DNA from 2 places in the Chryseobacillus diguaensis genome. Region 1 is predicted to be linked to the other one. Evidence: a T-box and tRNA genes for the amino acid it is inferred to sense, from the RefSeq annotation. Region 1 holds a T-box; the other holds one or more tRNA genes.
The links. The T-box of region 1 lies ahead of ileS (isoleucine--tRNA ligase). A T-box ahead of a tRNA ligase gene usually reads a tRNA of that ligase, here a tRNA-Ile.

Region 1 (10,693 bases):
TAATCAGCTCTGATCGGAAGCTCTCTATGCCCTCTGTCCACAAGGACAGCCAGCTGAATCTGAGATGGCCTCCCGATATCGATCAAGGCATCCATTGCAGCCCGGACCGTTCTTCCTGTATAGAGCACATCATCAATTAAAATGACTTTTTGATTTGTAATGTCGAGCGGTATGTCTGACCCTTTGACAAGAGGTTCTTTATTCTCTGTTTTCAATGACAAATCGTCCCTATAAAGAGTAATATCCAGGTCACCGATCATAACCGATTTCCCCTCTATTTGCTTAATTCTTTCAGCAAGCCGTTTTGCCAAGTAAATGCCTCTCGTTTTTATGCCAACGAGAACGGTATTTTCAATCCCTTTGTTTCTTTCGATTATTTCGTGGGCAATCCTTGTTAGTGCCCTCCTGATTGCCTGTTCGTCCAGGACAATTGCTTTTTGTGACATTTGAAACCCTCATTTCAATAGCAATTTTCGACAAATAAAAAGCCCTCTCATCCTTTTTGAGGAGAGAGGGCATAATCATTTATGCTAACAGAAATCAGCGGCCAAATCAGCCGTTGATGACTTCCTTCTCAGCCTCACGGGACCGTATTAAAGGATCGCTATATAACTGTAAATATTATTTCAAAATTAGAACGTGGTGTCAACGATTATTTTTCAGCTGTTCTAACAATGTGGTGAATTCCTCAGGAAGTGGGGCCTCAAACTCCAGATATTCACCAGTACGGGGGTGTACGAAGCCTAAAATACCGGCATGAAGAGCCTGCCCGCCAATTTCCAATGTTTTTCTTGGTCCGTATTTCGGGTCCCCTGCAAGCGGAAAGCCGATATATTTCATATGAACTCTTATTTGGTGAGTTCTTCCAGTCTCAAGCTGGCATTCAATATAAGAGAAATCCTTGAAGCGTTCCAGCACCTTAAAGTGAGTCACAGCATCCTTTCCGCCAGCTTTTGTAACCGTCATGCTTTGCCTGTCCTGTTTATCCCGTCCGATTGGGGCATCAATTGTGCCCTGATCATGCTGAATCACTCCGTGGACAATCGCTTTATATCTTCTTGTTACTGTTTTTTCAACCAGCTGATTCACTAAGGACTCGTGAGCCATGTCGTTTTTAGCAACCATTAACAGGCCAGAAGTATCCTTGTCGATTCGATGGACGATTCCAGGACGGAGTACCCCATTAATACCTGATAAATCCGTGCAATGAGCCATCAGGCCGTTCACTAGTGTGCCTGTTAAATGTCCTGGAGCCGGATGCACGACCATTCCCCGGGGTTTATTCACGACAAGAACATCGCTGTCTTCATAATAAATTTCAAGATTCATTTCCTCCGGAACAACATCCAGTTCTTCCGGTTCAGGCAGCGTAATTTCAATTTTATCGTTTGCCTGGCATTTATAATTGGTTTTAACTGGGGCATCATTTACAGTCAGAAGCCCCTCTTTAATCCACTGCTGCACCTGTGTTCTCGACCAGTCCTCTCCAAAAGAGGCTGCCGCCTTATCAATACGCTCATTTTGCTGTTCAGGTGCAATGACAAATTCCAATATATCCATTAACTATTTTTCTCTCCTTCATTCGCCTTTTTTCCATCCAGCAGCATTTGGACAAACAGCAAAGCTACTCCGACGCAAAGCGATGAATCCGCGATATTAAATACCGGGAAATTGTATGAAAAAACATACGCATGGATAAAATCCACTACTTCTCCCGTTCTGGCACGGTCAACAAAGTTGCCTATTGCGCCTCCAAGCATCAAGCCAAGGGAGACTGCAAACAGTTTTGAACTTCTGCCGAACTTTTGTATGTAATAAACGATTCCCACTATTACAGCGATTGTCACTAAATAAAAGAACCACATTTTCCCTTGGAGTATCCCCCAGGCCGCTCCTCTATTCCTGTGAGAAGTAATATATAAGACGTTGTCTATAACGGGAAATTCATCCCCTATATTCATCTTTGCTACAATAGCCCACTTTGTCAGTTGATCCATTAATATGATAAAAATCGCCAGCAAATAACTAAACAAACGCACTCGTGTTCCCCCAGCATTCAAAATAGGTACGAGTAGAATTTTATCATTGAAAAAGACTGGAGTAAAGCTGTTTTGCAGTTGAATAGCACAGTCATTTAACTAGCAGGGGATAATTTTTTATGCAAAAGCTTCCTAGGGAAAGAAAACCGCCCTTTTGAAATTCCGGGCAGTTTTCAAATTTGCTTTTCGTGCTACGGAAGATTAATTTCTGGTGAGGATGAAACAGGGCTGTACATGTAAGGAAGTGATTTTTTCTCATATTGTTCCTTATAGGAAAAGTCTTGAAGTGTTCGAGCGGTCGGCAAAATCCTTAGTTTTTCAAATGATATAGGTGTTCCTGTCAGTTCACAGAATCCATAGGTGCCTGCTTCAATTCTGGACAAGGAATATTCCACATCATACAATTCTTCTTTAATGTGAAATAGGAGATCGCTTTTTCTGCAAAAATGTTTGCCAGGATCAAGAGAGGGAGATTCAAAACAGCATAGCTCAAACAACCTGGTTTTCAATTCTTCCCGCATCAATTCCAGCTCATAACGGATTGCTTCATAATGATCGTCCAATGCTGTCATCTCCTATGTCGGCTTGATTGTAAAAATAGTTTGTCCCTAATCCGTCTCTTCACCCTGTTCATTTTTTTCCTTTCCTGCCACTGGAATATGATTGAAGCAGAAGAGCGTTTTTTGCAATAAAAAAACCGCTGCAGCTTGACAGCGGTTATATTTATTACTTTTCTGTATAGTATTTTTCGACAATGGAAGCACAGCGATGGCAAAGCGTCGGGTGCTCAGGATTTTCTCCTACTTCCTTCGTCACAATCCAGCAGCGCTCACACGTTTCACCTTCAGCTTTTTCGATTATAATCTTAGCCTGATCAAATGTTTGGGCAGATTCAGGTGCTTCTTCATAGGACCCTGCAATGCTGAAGCTTGAAACGATAAACAGCTGCTTCAGATCTTCTTGAACAGATTCGAGAAGCTCTTTTGCTTTTTGAGACGGATAAAGCTTTACATCAGCTGTAAGTGATTTACCGATCACCTTTTCATTTCTTGCTACCTCAAGCGCCTTTAAGACGTCATCGCGGAGTGCCATAAATGCATCCCATTTTTTCTCGATTTGGTCCGCATTCTCAAGTGTCGTGCTTTCAGGCATATCAACAAGCTGAACACTTTCTTCTTGAACAGAATCGATTTTTTCCCATACTTCATCAGCCGTATGCGGAAGAATCGGAGCAGTCAATTTTACTGCTGTAAGAAGTGTTTCATAAAGAACAGTCTGAATGGCTCTTCTTTCTTTGTTGTCTGCAGCTTCAATATACAGAACATCTTTTGCAAAATCTAAGTAGAAGGAGCTGAGTTCAATCGTAAAAAAGTTGTGGATGTTATGGTAAATCACAGCGAATTCATAATTTTCGTAAGCATCCCTCACTTTATCAATCAGCTTGTTCAGCTTCACGAGCATGTAACGGTCCACTTCTCTTAATTCAGCAGTCCCGATTGCATCCTTCTCAGGATTGAAATCTGAAAGATTTCCAAGCAAGAAACGGAACGTATTGCGGATTTTACGGTAAACCTCTGCCACTTGCTTTAAGATGGCATCAGAAACGCGAACGTCAGCCTGATAGTCGACAGAAGCAACCCAGAGACGAAGGATATCTGCTCCAAGCTGATTCATTACTTTTGAAGGCAAGACGACATTCCCTAGAGATTTACTCATTTTCCGTCCTTCTCCATCCAGTGCAAAACCATGGCTCAAAACGCCTTTATAAGGTGCTTTTCCTGTAACGGCAACAGCTGTGGACAAGGATGAGTTAAACCAGCCGCGGTATTGGTCAGAGCCTTCAAGATAAAGATCAGCAGGACGCTGCAAATCTTCCCTTGCATGAAGTACAGCCTGGTGAGATGATCCAGAGTCAAACCAAACATCCATAATATCGTTCTCTTTTGTAAATTGGCCATTCGGGCTGTCTTTGTGAGTAAACCCTTCAGGCAGCAATTCTTTCGCAGTCTTTTCAAACCAAATGTTAGACCCGTGCTCTCTGAATAAGGCAGATACGTGGTCAATTGTTTCATTCGTAATAATCGGTTCACCGTTTTCAGCATAAAAAACAGGAATTGGAACACCCCATGCTCTTTGACGGGAAATACACCAGTCTCCCCGGTCGCGAACCATATTGTACAAACGGGTTTCACCCCACGCAGGCACCCATTTCGTTTCTTTTACAGCAGTCAAAAGCTCACTGCGGAAATCCTTGATGGAAGCAAACCACTGTGCAGTGGCACGGAAAATGGTTGGTTTTTTCGTTCTCCAATCATGCGGATAAGAGTGAGTGATAAAACTGAGTTTAAGCAAAGCGCCATTTTCCTGGAGTTTTTCCGTAATCGGCTTGTTCGCTTTGTCATAGAAAATCCCTTCAAAGCCAGGAGCTTCATTTGTCATATACCCTTTTTCATCTACAGGGCAAAGAACATCAAGACCATAGGATTGGCCTACAATGAAGTCATCTTCCCCATGTCCAGGAGCCGTGTGAACACAGCCTGTACCTGCATCTGTTGTTACATGCTCACCAAGCATTACTAATGATTCACGGTTATAGATAGGATGTTTGGCAATCACACGGTCAAGACTCTGTCCTTTAACCGTCCGGACTACTTCAAAGTCCTCCCACTCAAGTGTTTTAGCAACAGACTCCAATAATTCAGCAGCAACAACATACCGGTTTCCGTCCACATTTACAACTGAATAATCAAGTGCAGGATGCACGGAAATGCCGAGGTTTGCCGGAATTGTCCATGGTGTTGTTGTCCAGATAATGATTTTATCACCGTTATCCAAGGCTTCTTTTCCGTCTGTTACTTCAAATGCTACATAGATGGATGGTGATCGCTTATCCTGATATTCGATTTCAGCCTCTGCAAGAGCTGATTCACTTGATGGAGACCAATAAACAGGTTTTTTCCCTTTATAGATGTAGCCTTTTTTCGCCATCTCTCCGAAGACCTTAATTTGTTCAGCTTCATATTCAGGCTTCAAGGTTACATAAGGATTTTCCCAGTCTCCGCGAACGCCTAGACTTTTGAATTGTGTACGCTGATTCTCGATTTGTGTCCATGCGTATTCTTCACAAAGCTTGCGGAATTCAGCTACGGACATTTCTTTTCTGTTCACTTTTTTGTTTTTCGTCAAGGCTGTTTCAATTGGCAGTCCATGAGTGTCCCAGCCTGGAACATATGGTGCTTGATATCCGCTCATTGACTTGTAGCGGACGATAAAATCCTTTAATACCTTATTAAGCGCATGGCCCATGTGAAGATCGCCGTTTGCATAAGGAGGACCGTCATGAAGAACAAAAAGCGGGCGTCCTTCTGTGCGTTCTTGAACTCTTTTATAAATATTTGCTTCTTCCCACTTTTTCTGCATTTCAGGTTCTCGTTTAGGAAGATTTCCTCTCATGGGAAACTCAGTATTCGGCATTAATAAAGTGTCTTTGTACTCCATGTAATTCCCTCCAATAATTCTTGGTCAGCCTTGGCAAGAAAAACAAAAAACCTCCTCATCCCTATAGAAAGGGACGAGAAGGTTTTCCCGCGTTACCACCCTTATAGACAAAATACTTGCATTTTTGTCCACTCGATTCATTCGTAACGTGAATAAACCGTCTTTCCTACTTCTGTTTTCAGAAAGAAACTCAAGGGTGATTTTCGTTTTCCTGTTTATTCCGGTCTTGCACCATCACCGGATCGCTTAAAATAAACCGCTGGAAACTTACTGTCCCTGTCACAGTCCTATTAACCAATATTCTTAAATAATGTACGTATTATATGCGACTCAGTACCGTTCAGTCAAGTTTTAAATTTTATTTTTTTCATTCATGTGAATTTAAAGCATAAATACACCTTAGAATTTTAAGAAAAGATGCCACAGAGACTAGTCTTTATGCGCATTCTTATCCCATACGATTAGCAACAATCTTTGCGAAAACAGATAATAATAAGTAACTCAGTTTGCGCATTGCATCTAGCTCCAGCGCCATCGGCTCTAGTTCACAAGCCAAGCTTCACTTGTGCTTGCCGCGATAGACTACCGCCGCTCTTTTAATATTTTGATTCCTCATTATCGTAAATGGATTCTACTTCATATTCAAGAAGGTGATCCCAATCATCATTTTTAAGCAAATCCAGCTGTGCTTCAATCAGCATCTGGAATCTTGTTCTGAAAACTTTTGACTGCTTTTTCAATTCTTCAATTTCCATAGCAATTTTTCTGGATTTCGAAAGTGATTCATTAATGATTCTGTCAGCATTTTTCTCAGCTTCTTTAATAATCAGCTTTGCCTCTTTTTGGGCATTACGTTTCACTTCTTCTGCAGCTTCCTGTGCAATAAGAATTGATTTATTGAGTGTATCTTCGATGTTTATGAAGTGACTGAGCTTATCATCCATTTCAAGCACTTTGGATTCAAGTTCTTTCTTTTCGCGGATAGTTATTTCATAATCCTTGATCACCTGATCAAGAAAACCATTGACTTCGTCTTCATCATAACCGCGAAATCCTTTATTAAATTCCTTGTTATGAATATCTAACGGTGTTAAAGGCACTGAGGCCACCTCCATATGTATAAAATAAACCTTTTAAAAATGGTATTTGCCATAATGTTTAGAGAAAAAATCCGATCTATAGACCATTATAAAGCATATTTCTACAGATTTGGTCATTATCCTGCTATTTCGGCAAATTATTTTTGCCTGCCAGCAATAATACGGATTTTCTCCTTTTTTGTTTTCCCTTCTATGGACACCAGTTTGCTTCTTCCATAGCCCCTTATTGATAAAGTATCTCCTTCTCTGCAGAGAAAAGAAGTTTGCTCCACTACCCGAAAGTTTACTTTTACTGCTCCTCCGGAAATAAGTGATTGCACTTTTTGCCTTGACAGATTGTAGATAGCTGCGGCTACTGCATCCAGCCTTAAAGAAGATACTGTAGATGACATTTCCTGTATTTCTTCCTTCGGTTCAATGATTTCAGAAAACGCAATTGGAATCAAAGAGATTTTTGATTTTCCGATTTCATGAAAGTTCATTAATAAAAATGGTTCGTATTCTTTTGCGGCTGCGAGCTGAACCTGATTTTCATGAAACAGAATATCACCAAATTTGGCCCTATCTAGCCCAAGTGACAAAAGTGACCCTAAAACCTGCCTGTGTTCAATAGAAATGAATTTGTCCGGGTACTGAATTTTGAACAAGGATACCTGAAAATCATCTTCTTCCGGATTGAAATAATCAGGATAGAGAATCGCTCTCTTTCTTTCCACATTTGGATGTCCTCCAAAAAACATTACCTTCACTTCTTGGCTGCTGCCAATAACAGCTTCTGTCATATCCTGTTCTCTCGGGTCCAAAAAATCAGTTAATTTGTGGCTGTAGGTTTCTTCAACCTGCTGTTTCCAGCCTAAAACCTTTTCCAAAAATATTCTTTCTTCCTCGCGGAAATGCTGAAAAAGCTGATCCATCTTGCATCACCAAATTCCTTTTTATAAATTTACATTGAATTAAAAAGGCTCTTTTCTTAAACTTTGTTGCTTTCTCATCTATCTTAGATGAATGCGAACCAATATACCGTTGTGAATTTTAAGAAAAGATGCCACGCAGTAAGTCTTAATACGTGTTCAAGGATAGTACGAGTAGCAACAATCTCTGAGAAAACAGCCTTAAGAAAAGATGCCCCGAAGCAAGTCAAAATGCGTGATAAAAGCATTTACGAACAGAAAGAATCTTTGCGAAAACAGCCATTAAAAAAAAGGAACCTTTAGAAGTTCCTTTTACCCAATCATCCTAAATATTGCAAGCAAACCGGACTTTGCTAAATTCAAAGCAAAAAGAGCTACGATCGGGGAAATATCAATCATTCCGATAGGTGGAATTATTCTGCGAAATGGTTCAAGAAAAGGCTCGCATATTCTTGCTAAAAATAAGCCAATGGCTGATTCTCTTGCATTTGGAATCCACGACATCAGCAAATAAATAATAATCGCAATTGAATAAAATTCAAGCAAATAGCTTAAAACAGTGTAAAGCACTCCCATTCAACATTACCACCTTTGAGGTTCATCTTCTGTTGTGAACTCGGATATAGCTCCCGATACATCTACGTTATCAGGTGTACATAAAAAGATATTCATCCCGACCCGCTGGATGTCGCCTCCAATGGCATAAACAGTACCGCTCAGAAAATCTACAATCCGCTTTGCCTGGTCGTGAGTGATCCGCTGCAGATTTACTACAACAGCACGGCGATTTTTAAGCTGATCCGCAATATCCTGGGCTTCTGCGTATACTCTTGGCTCACATAGCACAACTTTAGAGGATTTTTGAACACTTTGCAAACTAACAACATTTTGCTTTCCTTCACGTTTTACAGATGCAGGATCATGCTGAACATTTTCTTCCGGATAAGTATCCGTTTCAACATACTCGTATTCATCCTCTTCGTCTAGTGCGAAAAAGTTTTTAAACCGGTTTTTAATACTCATTCTAAACACCTCCTGTTTCATTTCCTACCAACGAAGAACCGATGCGTATAAATGTAGCACCTTCCTCAATGGCGATTTCATAGTCATTGGACATGCCCATTGACAGCTCACTGCAAGGGATCCTTGCGAGATTTAAATCCTTAATTTCTTTTTGCAGGCTTTTCAAGCGTTTGAAACAGCTCCTGATAACAGATGCATCATCCGTATTTGGAGCCATCGTCATAAGCCCGATAACTTGAATATTTGTAAAGCCTGTCAATTCCTTTACGAACGGAATGACTTTTTCCGGCTCTATTCCATGCTTAGATTCCTCTCCTGAGACATTCACTTGAACAAAGCATTTTACTGGCTTTACTGAACGTTTGTCTATTTCGCTTGCCAATGACAGCCTGTCCAGAGAATGAATATATGTAATTTTATCAATTACATTTTTGACTTTTCGGGATTGCAGAGAACCAATAAAATGCCATACTGCCTTGTTCCCTATGCAATCAAATTTATGTGTAAGGCCTTCATCTCGGTTTTCACCAAGATGAAAAGCCCCTGCTTCAAGCGCCTCAACTGCTTTGTCTACTGATACATATTTCGTAACAGCAATAATGGTTACTTCTTTTGAATTTCTATTTGCTCTTTTACATGCTTCATTTATACGGTTTTTAATTATTTCAAGATTTTCAGCTACATTCAACCGGATGCTTCCTCCTCTTTCATGCCAATAAAGCCAATCATTCTTCCTGTTTTCCCAGTATCCCTGCGGTGTGAGAAAAACAGGTCTTTTTCGCAGCTTGTACAATAAGAGGATACATAAATATTTTCTTCCTTTAATCCAGCTTTAATAAGAAGCTGCCTGTTTAATTCCTTTAGATTCAAGGAATACTGGCCTTCAGCAGATTTATCGTATGTTTTTTTGCCATCCAGATGTAACAATTCAATTTGCTGAATGACTCTGTCATCTACTGTATAGCAGCATGGACCTATTGATGGTCCAATTGCAGCAGCAATGTTAGCAGGATTTGATTTCTCCGCGTTTACCCAGCACTTAACCATTTCTCCTGCAATATTTTTGACAGTTCCCTTCCACCCTGCGTGTGCTGTTCCAATCATAGACTGTTCTTTATCAAAAAAATAGAGAGGAACACAGTCCGCATAACAAAGGGCAAGCATAAGGTTCTTATCTTTCGTATAAAGACCGTCAGTAGCAGGAATTGCACTGCTGTAATCAATGGTACCCTTGCTTTTATCAGGTGAAGCTGCTTTATAAATTTTGTTATCATGCACTTGGTCTGCATAGACCCAATTTTGAAGCGGCAGGTCCAGCTTTTCCGCCATTATGCGACGATTTTCTCTGACACCTTCCGGATCATCGCCAACATGGAGACCCATATTTAAACTGGAGTAGCAATCAGTGCTTGTGCCTCCGCCAGAGGCTGTAAAACCTATAATTAATGAAGGATGAAGCTTATCCATTAAAGGAATGGTTAAGTATGCTATTTCCTGCTGCTGAAAAATTTCATTGCTCATTTTACCAGTCCTTACTTGAATGATTGCAAGACTTCATAGTACACATTTTACCACATCTTTTCCATAACGTTTAGAAGAATCAGCATTTTTATTCCGTAATTTGCTCCTGATTGCGGTTGATTCTTACTAAGATAACATCTTCGCCAATTTTCACGATATTCCTCCAAGGGATGACAAATTCCTCATCTTTTCCGAAAAATCCTAAAACTCTCCCATGACCGCTAATGATAATCGCCTGTATTTTACCTGATGTCACATTAATATCAAAGTCACCAATGTTACCGAGTTTTTTGCCGTCCGAAACATTTACAACGTCTTTCGTTTGAAATTCAGAAATATTCATCATTCAAACAACCCTCCAGACATAAGTTTTCTTCTATCAACTTATGAACCACAAACGGTTTGTATTCGAAGATATAACAATTTGCCATTATTGATAGGGCAAGTGAATTTCTTGTTAAAGCAGAAAAAACAGCCTTATCTAGCAGGCTGTCTTTTCATGGAGTATATCATTGCTGAATGTTTTTGTTCATTTGCCTGATGGCCGCTTTTTCAAGCCTTGAGACTTGAGCCTGTGAGATGCCAATTTCATCTGCTACTT
Region 2 (10,693 bases), on a different contig from region 1:
ACCGGGAGAAAAATAAAAACAGACCATCACTTAATGAAGCAGTATTTAGCAGTGGGGAGCTTGATGATGTTTGTTTCCTTCATGTGTGTTATTGTCTTTCAAAATTTTTCATTTCTGCTGTTTTTTCTAACAGTGGGTTTTGGAGGGCTGGGGTTTATACTGCCTTGTATTAATACCTTTATAACCTCAAGTGTAAAGGATTCGGAGAGAGGATTCGTAGTTGGACTTTACGGGCTGGCAAGGTTTTCTGGTGTTGCACTTGGCCCGATTGTTTACAGTGTTTGGATGAATACTCCTGAACAGATGTTTTTATACTCCTTTATCTTGCTCGCATTCAGCCAAGCCTTATTTTGGATTTCTTTTTACCGGAAAAAGATTCAGCAGCTTTTATCAGCAAAATTTTCATAGACTCTATAGTGACAAATAAAAAGGCAGATCCATTAGATATTTATGGATCTGCCCTTTTCTCTTTCATGCCAATTTTTTATTCGACGTCGAACCAGGAATTTCTTTTAAGGCCAAATAGAAAAGCACGATGTGAATAAACCAATTGAGAAGGCCTGGACTTGGCACATTTGCTTGTAAAGCACCCATGATAGTGAAAAACAAAGTTCCAAGCGTAACAGAATAAGCAGAAATAACCCAGAGATTCTTGTAATTCGCTTTTTTGCCGGCCAGCTTTTTTAGCAGCAAACCGATTAAAGCAAGAACAGTTACTTCTATAAATTTTGAAGCGCTTGAAAAGAAGTAGACAATAAAGGCTAAAACACTTAAAAGAATTGGTTTCATTGAATTAAGCTGATTCAGTATATCGACTATCTCAGCTTTTGTTAAATCCACATTACCTGTCATATTATATGTATAACTCTGTGATTGGCCTCCGGATACCATAATAAACTGGTTTTTTAACAATCCCACTGCATTTTCCTTTTGCTCCATTTCTTTAGCTCCGTATTTGCCGCTCGAGTCAAATACAATAATATAATTTCCGATTTTTTTTTCAATCGGATCTTTGGCATCTGATTGCAATGTTCCGTTCACAATTTGAAAATCAGGAAAATCTTTTTTTACCGTTTGATCAAAACTGGATAAGCCTGTAACGATTGTGCTTCCCAGAAAGAACAGAACAGGAAGAATGGAGATAAGAGAGAGAAGAAAAACGTATAAAATGGTTTTTCCTATTCCTTGAAATCGAAAGGATGCTATGGTTTTTGGAGAATGTGTGCTTTTATAAAATTGGGTGAACAGGTTCAAGTGACTCACTTCCTTCTTTAAGACTCCGGCTTAATTTTAGTATGAACTTCTATATTATACAAGATAACAGCTAATCGGGCATTACAGCTCAAATTCAGGATATTTATTAATTTTTTGTAAAGGTTGTATCAGTGAATCAGAAAAAACTTTACAATAAATATACGTATGGTTAATAATTGTGTAGGATTAATGGTTTATACAGGCTCTTTTCTTAAACTTTATTGTTTTTTCTTTCAATTAAGCGAATATCAAGCTAAAATACAACTGTAAATTTTAAGAAAAGATGCCACGAAGCTTATCTTTATGCGTGTCATAAGACCGTACGAATAGCAGCGATTTTTGCGAAAACAAGTTTTATATAAGAGATAGAAGAGTTGACCTTAAAGGGGTTGAAGAGGTTGGGCATCAGCATCCAAGAGTTGATCTTCCAGTTTATTGGGGGACTCGGGATCTTTCTTTTTGGCATAAAATATATGGGAGACGCATTGCAGCGTGCAGCAGGAGACAGGCTGCGGGACAGTCTTGATAAATTTACATCAAGTCCTTTTTACGGAGTATTGACCGGAATGATTTTCACCATTCTGATTCAGTCAAGCAGCGGGACAATTATTATAGCCATAGGCCTTGTGAGTGCCGGCTTTTTAACATTGCGCCAGGCAATCGGCATCATCATGGGAGCTAATATTGGAACAACTGTAACAGCCTTTATTATCGGCATCAGGGTGGCTGAATACTCACTTGTCATCCTTGCGGCAGGTGCTTTGCTGCTATTCTTTTTTAAAAGCCGGAAAATACATAACGCCGGACAGGTTATTTTTGGTTTTGGAGCACTTTTTTATGGGCTGGAACTTATGGGGAAAGGAATGGAACCTTTAAGCAGTGTAAAAAGCTTTCATGATCTTGCTTTAGGGATGGGTTCAAGCCCGCTTCTAGGCGTTTTAGCGGGGACTCTTTCAACTGTCATTGTTCAGAGTTCAAGTGCAGCAGTTGGGATTTTGCAGGAACTGTACTCTCAAAATCTTATTGATCTTAAAACCTCGCTCCCAGTTCTTTTTGGAGACAATATTGGAACAACCATTACTGCTGTACTTGCATCGATTGGCGCATCAATCTCTGCCAGAAGAGCAGCTCTTGCACATGTGACGTTTAACTTAATAGGTGCAGTAATATTTCTATTGTTTCTTCCGCTATTTTCCACCTTTATTGAATCGGTACAAACGAATCTCTCTCTTAATCCGAGACTTACGATTGCTTTTGCGCATGGAACGTACAATGTGATCAATACCTTGCTGCAGCTTCCGTTTATAGGGGCGCTTGCCTGGTTTGTAACAAAATGCATTCCCGGGGACGAAACCATTGCCGCTTACAAAGCGAAGCATCTTGATCCAGTTTTTATAGAACAATCCGCATCAATTGCCCTTGGACAGGCAAAGGAAGAAATTTTAAAAATGGGCAAGCTTGCAGCAGCTGGAATGAAGGAAACAGCTCTGTATTTAAAAACGAATCAGCAGAAGCATGCTGATACAGCTTTACAATTAGAAGATGCCATTAACAATCTTGACAGGAAAATTACAGATTATCTCGTTCTAATAACGAGTAATGTGCTGACAAGAGGAGAATCGGAAGAGCATTCAATCTTGCTTGATACTGTTCGGGATATTGAGCGGGTGGGAGATCATTTTGAGAATATCATTGAGCTCATTGACTATCAGCTGTCAAACAAAGTGAAACTCACTGAGGATGCCATTTTGGATCTAGAGTCTATGTTTCAAATTGCATCTGAAGCATTTTTGGACGCAATGGAGGCTCTTGACGATAAAGATAGCGGAATTGCAAGCAAAGTGCTGCAAAAAGAAGAGATCATTGATGGCATGGAACGCAGCTTAAGGAAAAAACATATCATGAGAATAAATGAAGGTTCCTGTTCCGGCCAAGCTGGAATCGTTTTCGTCGATATCGTAAGCAACCTTGAGAGGATTGGTGATCATTCCGTTAATATTGCAGAAGCTGTGCTAGCATACAGGATTTAAACTGACATCCTCAATTCAAAAAAGGTTAAAATAGTGTAAATATAGAAATAATGTAAGCAAGAATGTATGCTTACAGGAGGATTTAGATGGACTTTTTATATTGGGCACTAATTGTAATCATGTTTATCATAGCGTTCGCAGGGCTTGTTTATCCAATCATTCCTAGTGTTGTGTTTATAATCGGAGGCTTTGTGCTTTATGGAATCTTTTACGGATTTTATAACTTGGGATATATTTTTTGGATCATAGAGGGAATTTTCACAGCAGTTCTTTTTGCAGCAGATTATGTGACCAATCTGATTGGAATAAAGAGGGTAGGCGGCAGCAGGGCTGCCATTTGGGGAAGTACAATAGGATTGATTATTGGACCGTTTGTTATCCCTGTAGCAGGAATCCTGATTGGACCCTTTGCCGGAGCTGTACTGGCAGAATTGATTGTTCATCGAAAAGATTTCGGAACTGCTGTCAGAGTAGGTGTAGGATCCTTAATCGGTTTTATATCAGGTGCTTTTGCAAAAGCGGTTATCCAGCTGATTATGATCGGATATTTTCTTTTTACCGTATTGTAACTTAGGTTGACAGGCAATTTGAGTGAATGGTACCGTTTATATAGTAGCTTGCTGACTTTAGGACCCTTAGCTCAGCTGGTTAGAGCAGACGGCTCATAACCGTCCGGTCGCAGGTTCGAATCCTGCAGGGTCCATAATTCATTTGCAGAATTAAAACCGCATGCAGCTTTTCAAAAGAACAGGCTATAGCATAGCCTGTTCTTTTTGTTTGCTGATTGATTTATGGAAAGGCTGTTTTCGCAAAGATTGTTGCTATTCGTATAGTCTTAGACCACGAATAAGATTCGCTTCGTGGCATCTTTTCTTAAAATTTGCTATTCACTTAAATGGATGAAAAAACAACAAAGTTTAAGAAAAGAGCCTATGGAAATGACGAATGATGAAAAAACAAAATGTGAGTTAAAATTGTATATATGAATAGGAAGGCGGTATCAGGGGATGATAACGTTATCTTTTTTAAGGCATATTCTTTGAAACGTCCGTCCAATTTTGGTAATCTGAGAATGGACGAATGATGAACAGCCGTTTATCATTTTTACACAAATACATATTAATAGGAGGAGATTAAAATGGCTTATCAACTTCCAGAACTGCCGTACGCATATGATGCATTAGAACCTCATATTGACAAAGAAACAATGAATATTCACCACACAAAACACCATAACACGTATGTAACAAACTTAAATGGTGCTTTAGAAGGTCATGATGATCTTCAAAACAAGAGTGTAGAAGAATTAGTAGCGGATCTTAACACTGTTCCTGAAGACATTCGCACTGCGGTTCGCAACAACGGCGGCGGACATGCTAACCACAGCTTTTTCTGGCAAATTCTTTCTAAAGATGGCGGAGGAGAGCCGACTGGTGAATTAGCAGATGCCATCAGCAGCAAATTTGGCAGCTTAGATCAATTTAAAGAAAAATTTGCAGATGCTGCTAAAGGCCGTTTCGGTTCCGGCTGGGCTTGGCTTGTTGTAAACAACGGCGAGTTGGAAATCACAAGCACTCCTAACCAGGATTCTCCTTTAATGGAAGGTAAAACACCAATCGTTGGCTTGGATGTTTGGGAGCATGCATATTACCTTAACTACCAAAACCGCCGTCCTGATTACATTTCAGCATTCTGGAATGTTGTAAATTGGGATGAGGTTTCAAAACGTTATTCTCAAGCAAAATAATGAATGATAAAAGAGGAGCGATTTTTGCTCCTCTTTTTTATAGGCTCTTTTCTTATACTTTGTTGCTCATGAGACTATATTTAAGTCCTCGAAACTATTGGTATGGCAAAAACTTTGATAAAAGATGCCCTGATTAAAGTTTAAATGCGTGATAAAAGGATTTTACGAAAAACAATAATCTCTGCGAAAACCGCCTTTTTATGTGAAAGGAATAATTTGCAGACTAATTCTCAAAGTTTTTCGCACTTCACTCAGACCGCCGTAATATGAAAAATCAATGATTTATGCAAATTTGTGATGCATTTATCTTTCATTAAAACACGTTTTGTATACATATCTCCCTTTTCTCAAGGAAAACTAACCTCTAGAGAAAGGGAGTTTTTTTATGACAAAGTTTCAAAAGGTAATCGGTGAAATTGAAGTCAATCGAGAGCTTGTTTTCCTATTAGTAATCGGTGGGTTGTATTCTCTTGGGATCTCGTTATCCAATACGTTTGTCAACGTATACTTATGGAAACAAACGGGTGACTTTAAGGATTTGGGCATTTACAATCTGGCTGTAGTTATCTTTCAGCCGCTTACATTTATACTTGCAGGGTGGCTCGCTAAAAAAATTGACAGAGTTATTGTACTTAGGCTGGGAGTTCTGTTTTTATCTGTGTTTTACATATGTGTTCTCAGTATTGGCCAGCAAGCCAATGAGTTTCTATTCCTGCTTGGTGCATTGCTTGGAATCGGGTACGGATTTTATTGGCTTGCTTTTAACGTTTTGACTTTTGAAATTACGGAACCGGAAACGAGAGATTTTTTTAACGGTTTTCTCGGTATCCTGACTTCTTCAGCAGGTATTATTGGCCCGATTGTTGCGGGTGCTGTTATTTCCCGCTTCATTAATAATACCGGCTATAATGTCATTTTCACTATTTCTTTATTGCTATTTGTTGCAGCTGTCTTTCTAAGCATGGCCCTAAATAGAAGGCCTGCACATGGTATGTATGTTGTCAAAAAAGTTCTCGCAGAAAGAAAACGGGATAAAAACTGGCGGCTAATTACGTATGCTCATTTTTTTCAGGGACTGAGAGAAGGAACGTTTGCGTTTGTTATAGGAATCTTTGTCTATATAACGTCGGGAAGTGAATTAGCCCTCGGAACATTCGGTCTTGTCAATTCCGCTGTGGCTTTTATAGCCTATTATTTCGCCTCAAGATTAATTAAAAAAAATATGAGGAAAAGGGCAATTTTGATAGGCGGAATCATTCTCTATTTTTCCCTCTTCATTATTATGATGAAGATGAGCTTCCCAAATCTTCTTTTATATGCTGTTTGTATTGCTGTAGCCTATCCTCTTCTGCTTGTTCCGTATGTATCCCTTACCTATGATGTTATAGGGCGGGCGTGGAATGCAGCTGAAGCAAGAATTGAGTATATCGTCGTAAGGGAGCTTTATCTCAACTCTGGCCGGATTGTATCATTACTATTGTTTATAGCAGCTGTTTCATTGTTTAACCAAAAATACAGTTTGCCCGTTCTTCTCGCAATAGTTGGAGCAGGACATTCGCTGATCTATTTTTGTGTAAGAGGGATTTTTCTGCCTGAAAGCGAAGAAGCAATAGAAAAAGATAACAGGCCTAATACAGTTACAGAGTCAAATCTTCTCGACGGGGAAAATGGAACATAACAATTAGATGACAAAAAAACGAATAGGTAGATAAAGACCAATTGAAGCCATACAATAAAAAGAGGACACCTATTGATGGTGTTCTTTTCTTTCTTTGGCATAAAAGGGACAAGCTTCGGGAAATTTCTTTTAATATAGCTGTGCAGCTCAGTATAAACAGCCTCCTTGAGGCCTTCTATTTTTTCTCATTAGTGGAGGCAAACGCCTGCGCTTTCAACTATTACTTAAGCAAGGGTGGAATAGAATGAGTAAGAGGGAAAAAGAACAAAATCAGAAAAAGGTTCAAAAAGGTTTGCCTATCCGTCTGAATTTGCTGTTTCTGCTGATATTTTTGGTTTTTACAGCAGTAATCCTCCGGCTTGGCATCCTTCAAATAATTAACGGAACATCCTATGAAAAAGCAGTTCAGAAAAAACAGGAAGTCAAAATCAGCACCACAGTACCGAGAGGGAAAATCTTCGATCGGAATTATAATCCGGTAGTGGATAATAAACCGTTAAATGCCATTACATATACACGATCAGAGGAAGCGACCCAGCAAGAACGCCTTAGAATTTCACAGCAGCTATCGCACATGATTAAAAAAGACACCTCTAAGCTAACAGAACGTGATCTCAAGGATTATTGGATATTAACAAGACCAAAGGAAGCAAAAAAGAAAATTACTTCTAAAGACAGAAAAAAAGCAGACGATGGTACTATAAGCAATGCGAAGCTTTATGAACTGCAAACGTCCCGTGTAACGAAAAAAGATCTCGCAGGGATTAACAAAAATGAGCTGGAAATAGCTGCGATTAAGCGGGATATGGATAATGGTTATTCAAATACACCTCAGATCATAAAAAATATAGGAGTTACACCTGAGGAGTTTGCATATGTAAGCGAACACCTCAGTCAAATGCCTGGAGTTGATGTAACGTCTGACTGGGAAAGAACCTATCCGTATAAGGGCATGCTGAGAACGCTGCTTGGCAATACGACCTCTTCCAGTCAAGGCCTGCCTAAGGAAAAGAAGGATTATTATCTTTCACAAGGTTACGGAAGAAATGACCGTGTTGGTACAAGCTATCTGGAGTACCAATATGAAAAATACCTTCAAGGCCAAAAGGCAATAGGGAGAAATGTGACTGATAAAAATGGAAGAATACTTAATACCATCATTTCAAAAGAAGGAAAAAGCGGAAAAGACCTTGTTATGACAGTGGATATGCAGCTTCAGCACGAAGTTGAAAAAATTATAACTGAAGAATTGCAGCGTGCGAAAAGAAAGAGAGGGACAGAGCTGCTCGACCGGGCCTTTGTGGTTATGATGAACCCGCAGAATGGAGAAGTCCTTTCTATGGCCGGCAAGCAGATTGTGAAAGGAAAAGACGGAAAGCAGAAGATCAATGATAACGCACTAGGCGCAATGACATCTTCCTATACGATGGGTTCTGCAGTTAAAGGAGCAACTGTTCTGACAGGTTATAAATCAGGCGCGATTAAGCCGGGTACAGTACAAGTGGACGAGCCGCTTTACATCAAAGGTTCTCCTCCAAAAAAATCCCACGAAAACATGGGAACAGTAAATGATCTTGAAGCATTAAAAAGATCATCAAATGTCTATATGTTTAAAACCGCTATAAAGATAGGGCAGGGCAACTATCAAAAACATAAGCCTCTTCCATTAAAAAAAGAAGCATTTTCAACTTTTCGAAATAATTTCAGCAAGTTTGGACTTGGTGTGCCAACAGGAATTGATCTTCCAAATGAAGCAAAAGGATATAAGGGTAAAATAGCGACATCCGGTCTTCTTCTTGATTTAGCCATTGGCCAGTTTGATACATACACGCCCCTTCAAATGGCACAATATGTTTCAACCATTGGAAACGGAGGCTACAGAATGAAGCCGCAATTAGTAAAAGAAGTGAGGGAACCGGATCCTAAAACAGGACTGGGTTCTGTGATAAAATCAGAACCGCCAAGCGTTCTGAACAGGCTGGATATGAAGGCTGAAAATATATCCCGTGTGCAGGAAGGGTTCCGCGAGGTTATGCAGAAAAAGGGAGGTACAGCTTATCCTTATTTTATGGGAGCAGATTATCAGCCTGCAGGAAAAACAGGAACGGCACAGGCTTTTTATGATGGACCAGATAAGAGCAAGTTTTTAACGCCTGTTTACAATTTAACGCTTGTTGGCTATGCACCGGCAAAAAAACCTGAGATTGCTTTTTCGGTTGTTGTTCCGTGGGCATATGAAAAACAAAAGAACAGCCATCCAATAAATGAATTGATTGGGAAAAGAATCATGGACAAATATTTTGAATTAAAAAAGAAACAGGCCAAAGAGAATACAGAAGAGAAAAACAAGCAAAAAATCGTGAAAAAAGTTTTAAGCAGGGGAGATGAATAAAAGACTAGTTTCGTGTCTAAAATATAAGCACTCTATAAATTAGGGATTTTTTTATAACAAATATCGACACAAAGTATCATGAATTTACAAAAGCTTAACATTTGATTAATGTTTGGTTAACAGTAAGCCGTTATTCTTTAATACGTAGGACAAAACACCGATTTTTAAAATTTTAGGGGGAATAAAGCAAATGAAGAAAGCTAAAAGTTTAGCACTATTTTTAGTTATGGCAGCTATTCTTGTTTTTGCAGCTGCTTGTGGTAACTCTGGAGATGACAAGAAAAGCACTGGCGGAGACGCTAAAAAAGCTCCAAAAACAGCAGAAGTTTCTGGTACAGCTACAGCTTCCGGTTCAACTGCATTGCAGCCACTAGCACAAGCTGTTGCTGAGCAATTCATGAATGACAATACTAAAGCTGAAATTCAAGTTCAAGGCGGCGGTTCTGGTACAGGTCTTTCCCAAGTTGCACAAGGTGCTGTTGATATGGGTAACTCTGACGTATTCGCTGAAGAAAAAGATGGTATTCCTGCAAAAGAATTGACTGACCATAAAGTTGCTGTAGTAGCTATGACAGCTGCAGTAAACCCTAAGGCTGGCATTACTGATATTTCTAAAGACAATCTTAAAAAAGTTTTCACTGGAAAAGTTAAGAACTGGAAAGAAGTTGGCGGAAAAGACATGAAGATCACTCTTGTAAACCGTCCTGAATCTTCCGGTACTCGTGCAACATTTGATAAATTTGCTCTTGATGGTGAAAAACCAGCAGAAGGCATCACTGAGGACTCATCAAATACAGTTAAAAAGATCATCTCTGAAACAGACGGAGCAATCGGTTACCTTGCAACTTCTTACTTCACTGATGACAAAGTAACTCAACTTTCTATCGATGGTGTTAAAGCTGACGAAGGAAACGTTACTTCTGGTAAATTCCCTGTATGGGCTTATGAGCACGTTTATACAAAAGGCGAAGCTAAAGGCGTTGCGAAAGCATTCCTTGATTACATGATGACTGATGCAGTTCAAAACGAAGTTCTTCCTAAACAAGGTTACATTGCTGTAACAAAAATGAAGGTTGAACGTGACGCAACTGGAAAAGTTACTAACAAGTAATTCTAGGTAATGCTACAATCAAAAATAGGGTAAGTGTCGAAAGACATTTACCCTATTATGATGTTATTGGGAGTGGTACTTAATGGAAAAAAAGCTGCAGCAGTCAGCTAAAGAAAGATTAATTTACAGTAGAGAGAATAGAAGATCGGATGAAGTACGCGGCAGAATTCTTGTAACAGCAGCAGCGCTTATCATGATTGCAGCGACTGTTGCCATTACAATTTTCCTTGGGGTAAAGGGGTTACAATCATTTTTTATTAATGGTGTAAGCCCAATTGAGTTCTTAACCAGCAGAAACTGGAGTCTCGGAGATAAATCATACGGAGTGCTTCCATTTATATTCGGGTCGTTTGCAGTGACAGTGCTGTCAGCACTTATTGCAGGGCCGTTAGGTATCGGCGCTGCAATTTTTATGACAGAAATAGCTCCTTCCTGGGGCAAAAAAATTCTGCAGCCTGTAGTCGAATTATTGGTAGGTATT

Region 2: it encodes a tRNA-Ile, which carries the amino acid that the T-box ahead of ileS (isoleucine--tRNA ligase) is inferred to sense. The anticodon was not compared.

What each region holds. Positions count from the first base shown of each region.
Region 1 covers NZ_JBMKNV010000001.1:290,510-301,202, reverse strand. Annotated here, with positions in the region: gene pyrR (bifunctional pyr operon transcriptional regulator/uracil phosphoribosyltransferase PyrR) at 1-446, opposite strand, end outside; gene ACOT8F_RS01485 (RluA family pseudouridine synthase) at 646-1,560, opposite strand; gene lspA (signal peptidase II) at 1,560-2,033, opposite strand; gene ACOT8F_RS01475 (TraR/DksA family transcriptional regulator) at 2,231-2,602, opposite strand; gene ileS (isoleucine--tRNA ligase) at 2,766-5,537, opposite strand; T-box leader at 5,604-5,829, opposite strand; gene ACOT8F_RS01465 (DivIVA domain-containing protein) at 6,134-6,637, opposite strand; gene ACOT8F_RS01460 (YlmH family RNA-binding protein) at 6,775-7,551, opposite strand; gene ACOT8F_RS01455 (YggT family protein) at 7,861-8,124, opposite strand; gene ACOT8F_RS01450 (cell division protein SepF) at 8,131-8,571, opposite strand; gene ACOT8F_RS01445 (YggS family pyridoxal phosphate-dependent enzyme) at 8,573-9,259, opposite strand; gene pgeF (peptidoglycan editing factor PgeF) at 9,256-10,092, opposite strand; gene ACOT8F_RS01435 (YlmC/YmxH family sporulation protein) at 10,181-10,438, opposite strand; gene sigG (RNA polymerase sporulation sigma factor SigG) at 10,602-10,693, opposite strand, start outside.
Region 2 covers NZ_JBMKNV010000009.1:143,817-154,509, reverse strand. Annotated here, with positions in the region: gene ACOT8F_RS14925 (MFS transporter) at 1-408, shown strand, start outside; gene ACOT8F_RS14920 (DUF1189 domain-containing protein) at 472-1,254, opposite strand; gene ACOT8F_RS14915 (Na/Pi cotransporter family protein) at 1,653-3,284, shown strand; gene ACOT8F_RS14910 (DUF456 domain-containing protein) at 3,371-3,853, shown strand; tRNA gene ACOT8F_RS14905 (tRNA-Ile) at 3,914-3,987, shown strand; gene sodA (superoxide dismutase SodA) at 4,423-5,031, shown strand; gene ACOT8F_RS14895 (MFS transporter) at 5,417-6,709, shown strand; gene ACOT8F_RS14890 (peptidoglycan D,D-transpeptidase FtsI family protein) at 6,954-9,101, shown strand; gene ACOT8F_RS14885 (phosphate ABC transporter substrate-binding protein) at 9,292-10,212, shown strand; gene pstC (phosphate ABC transporter permease subunit PstC) at 10,295-10,693, shown strand, end outside.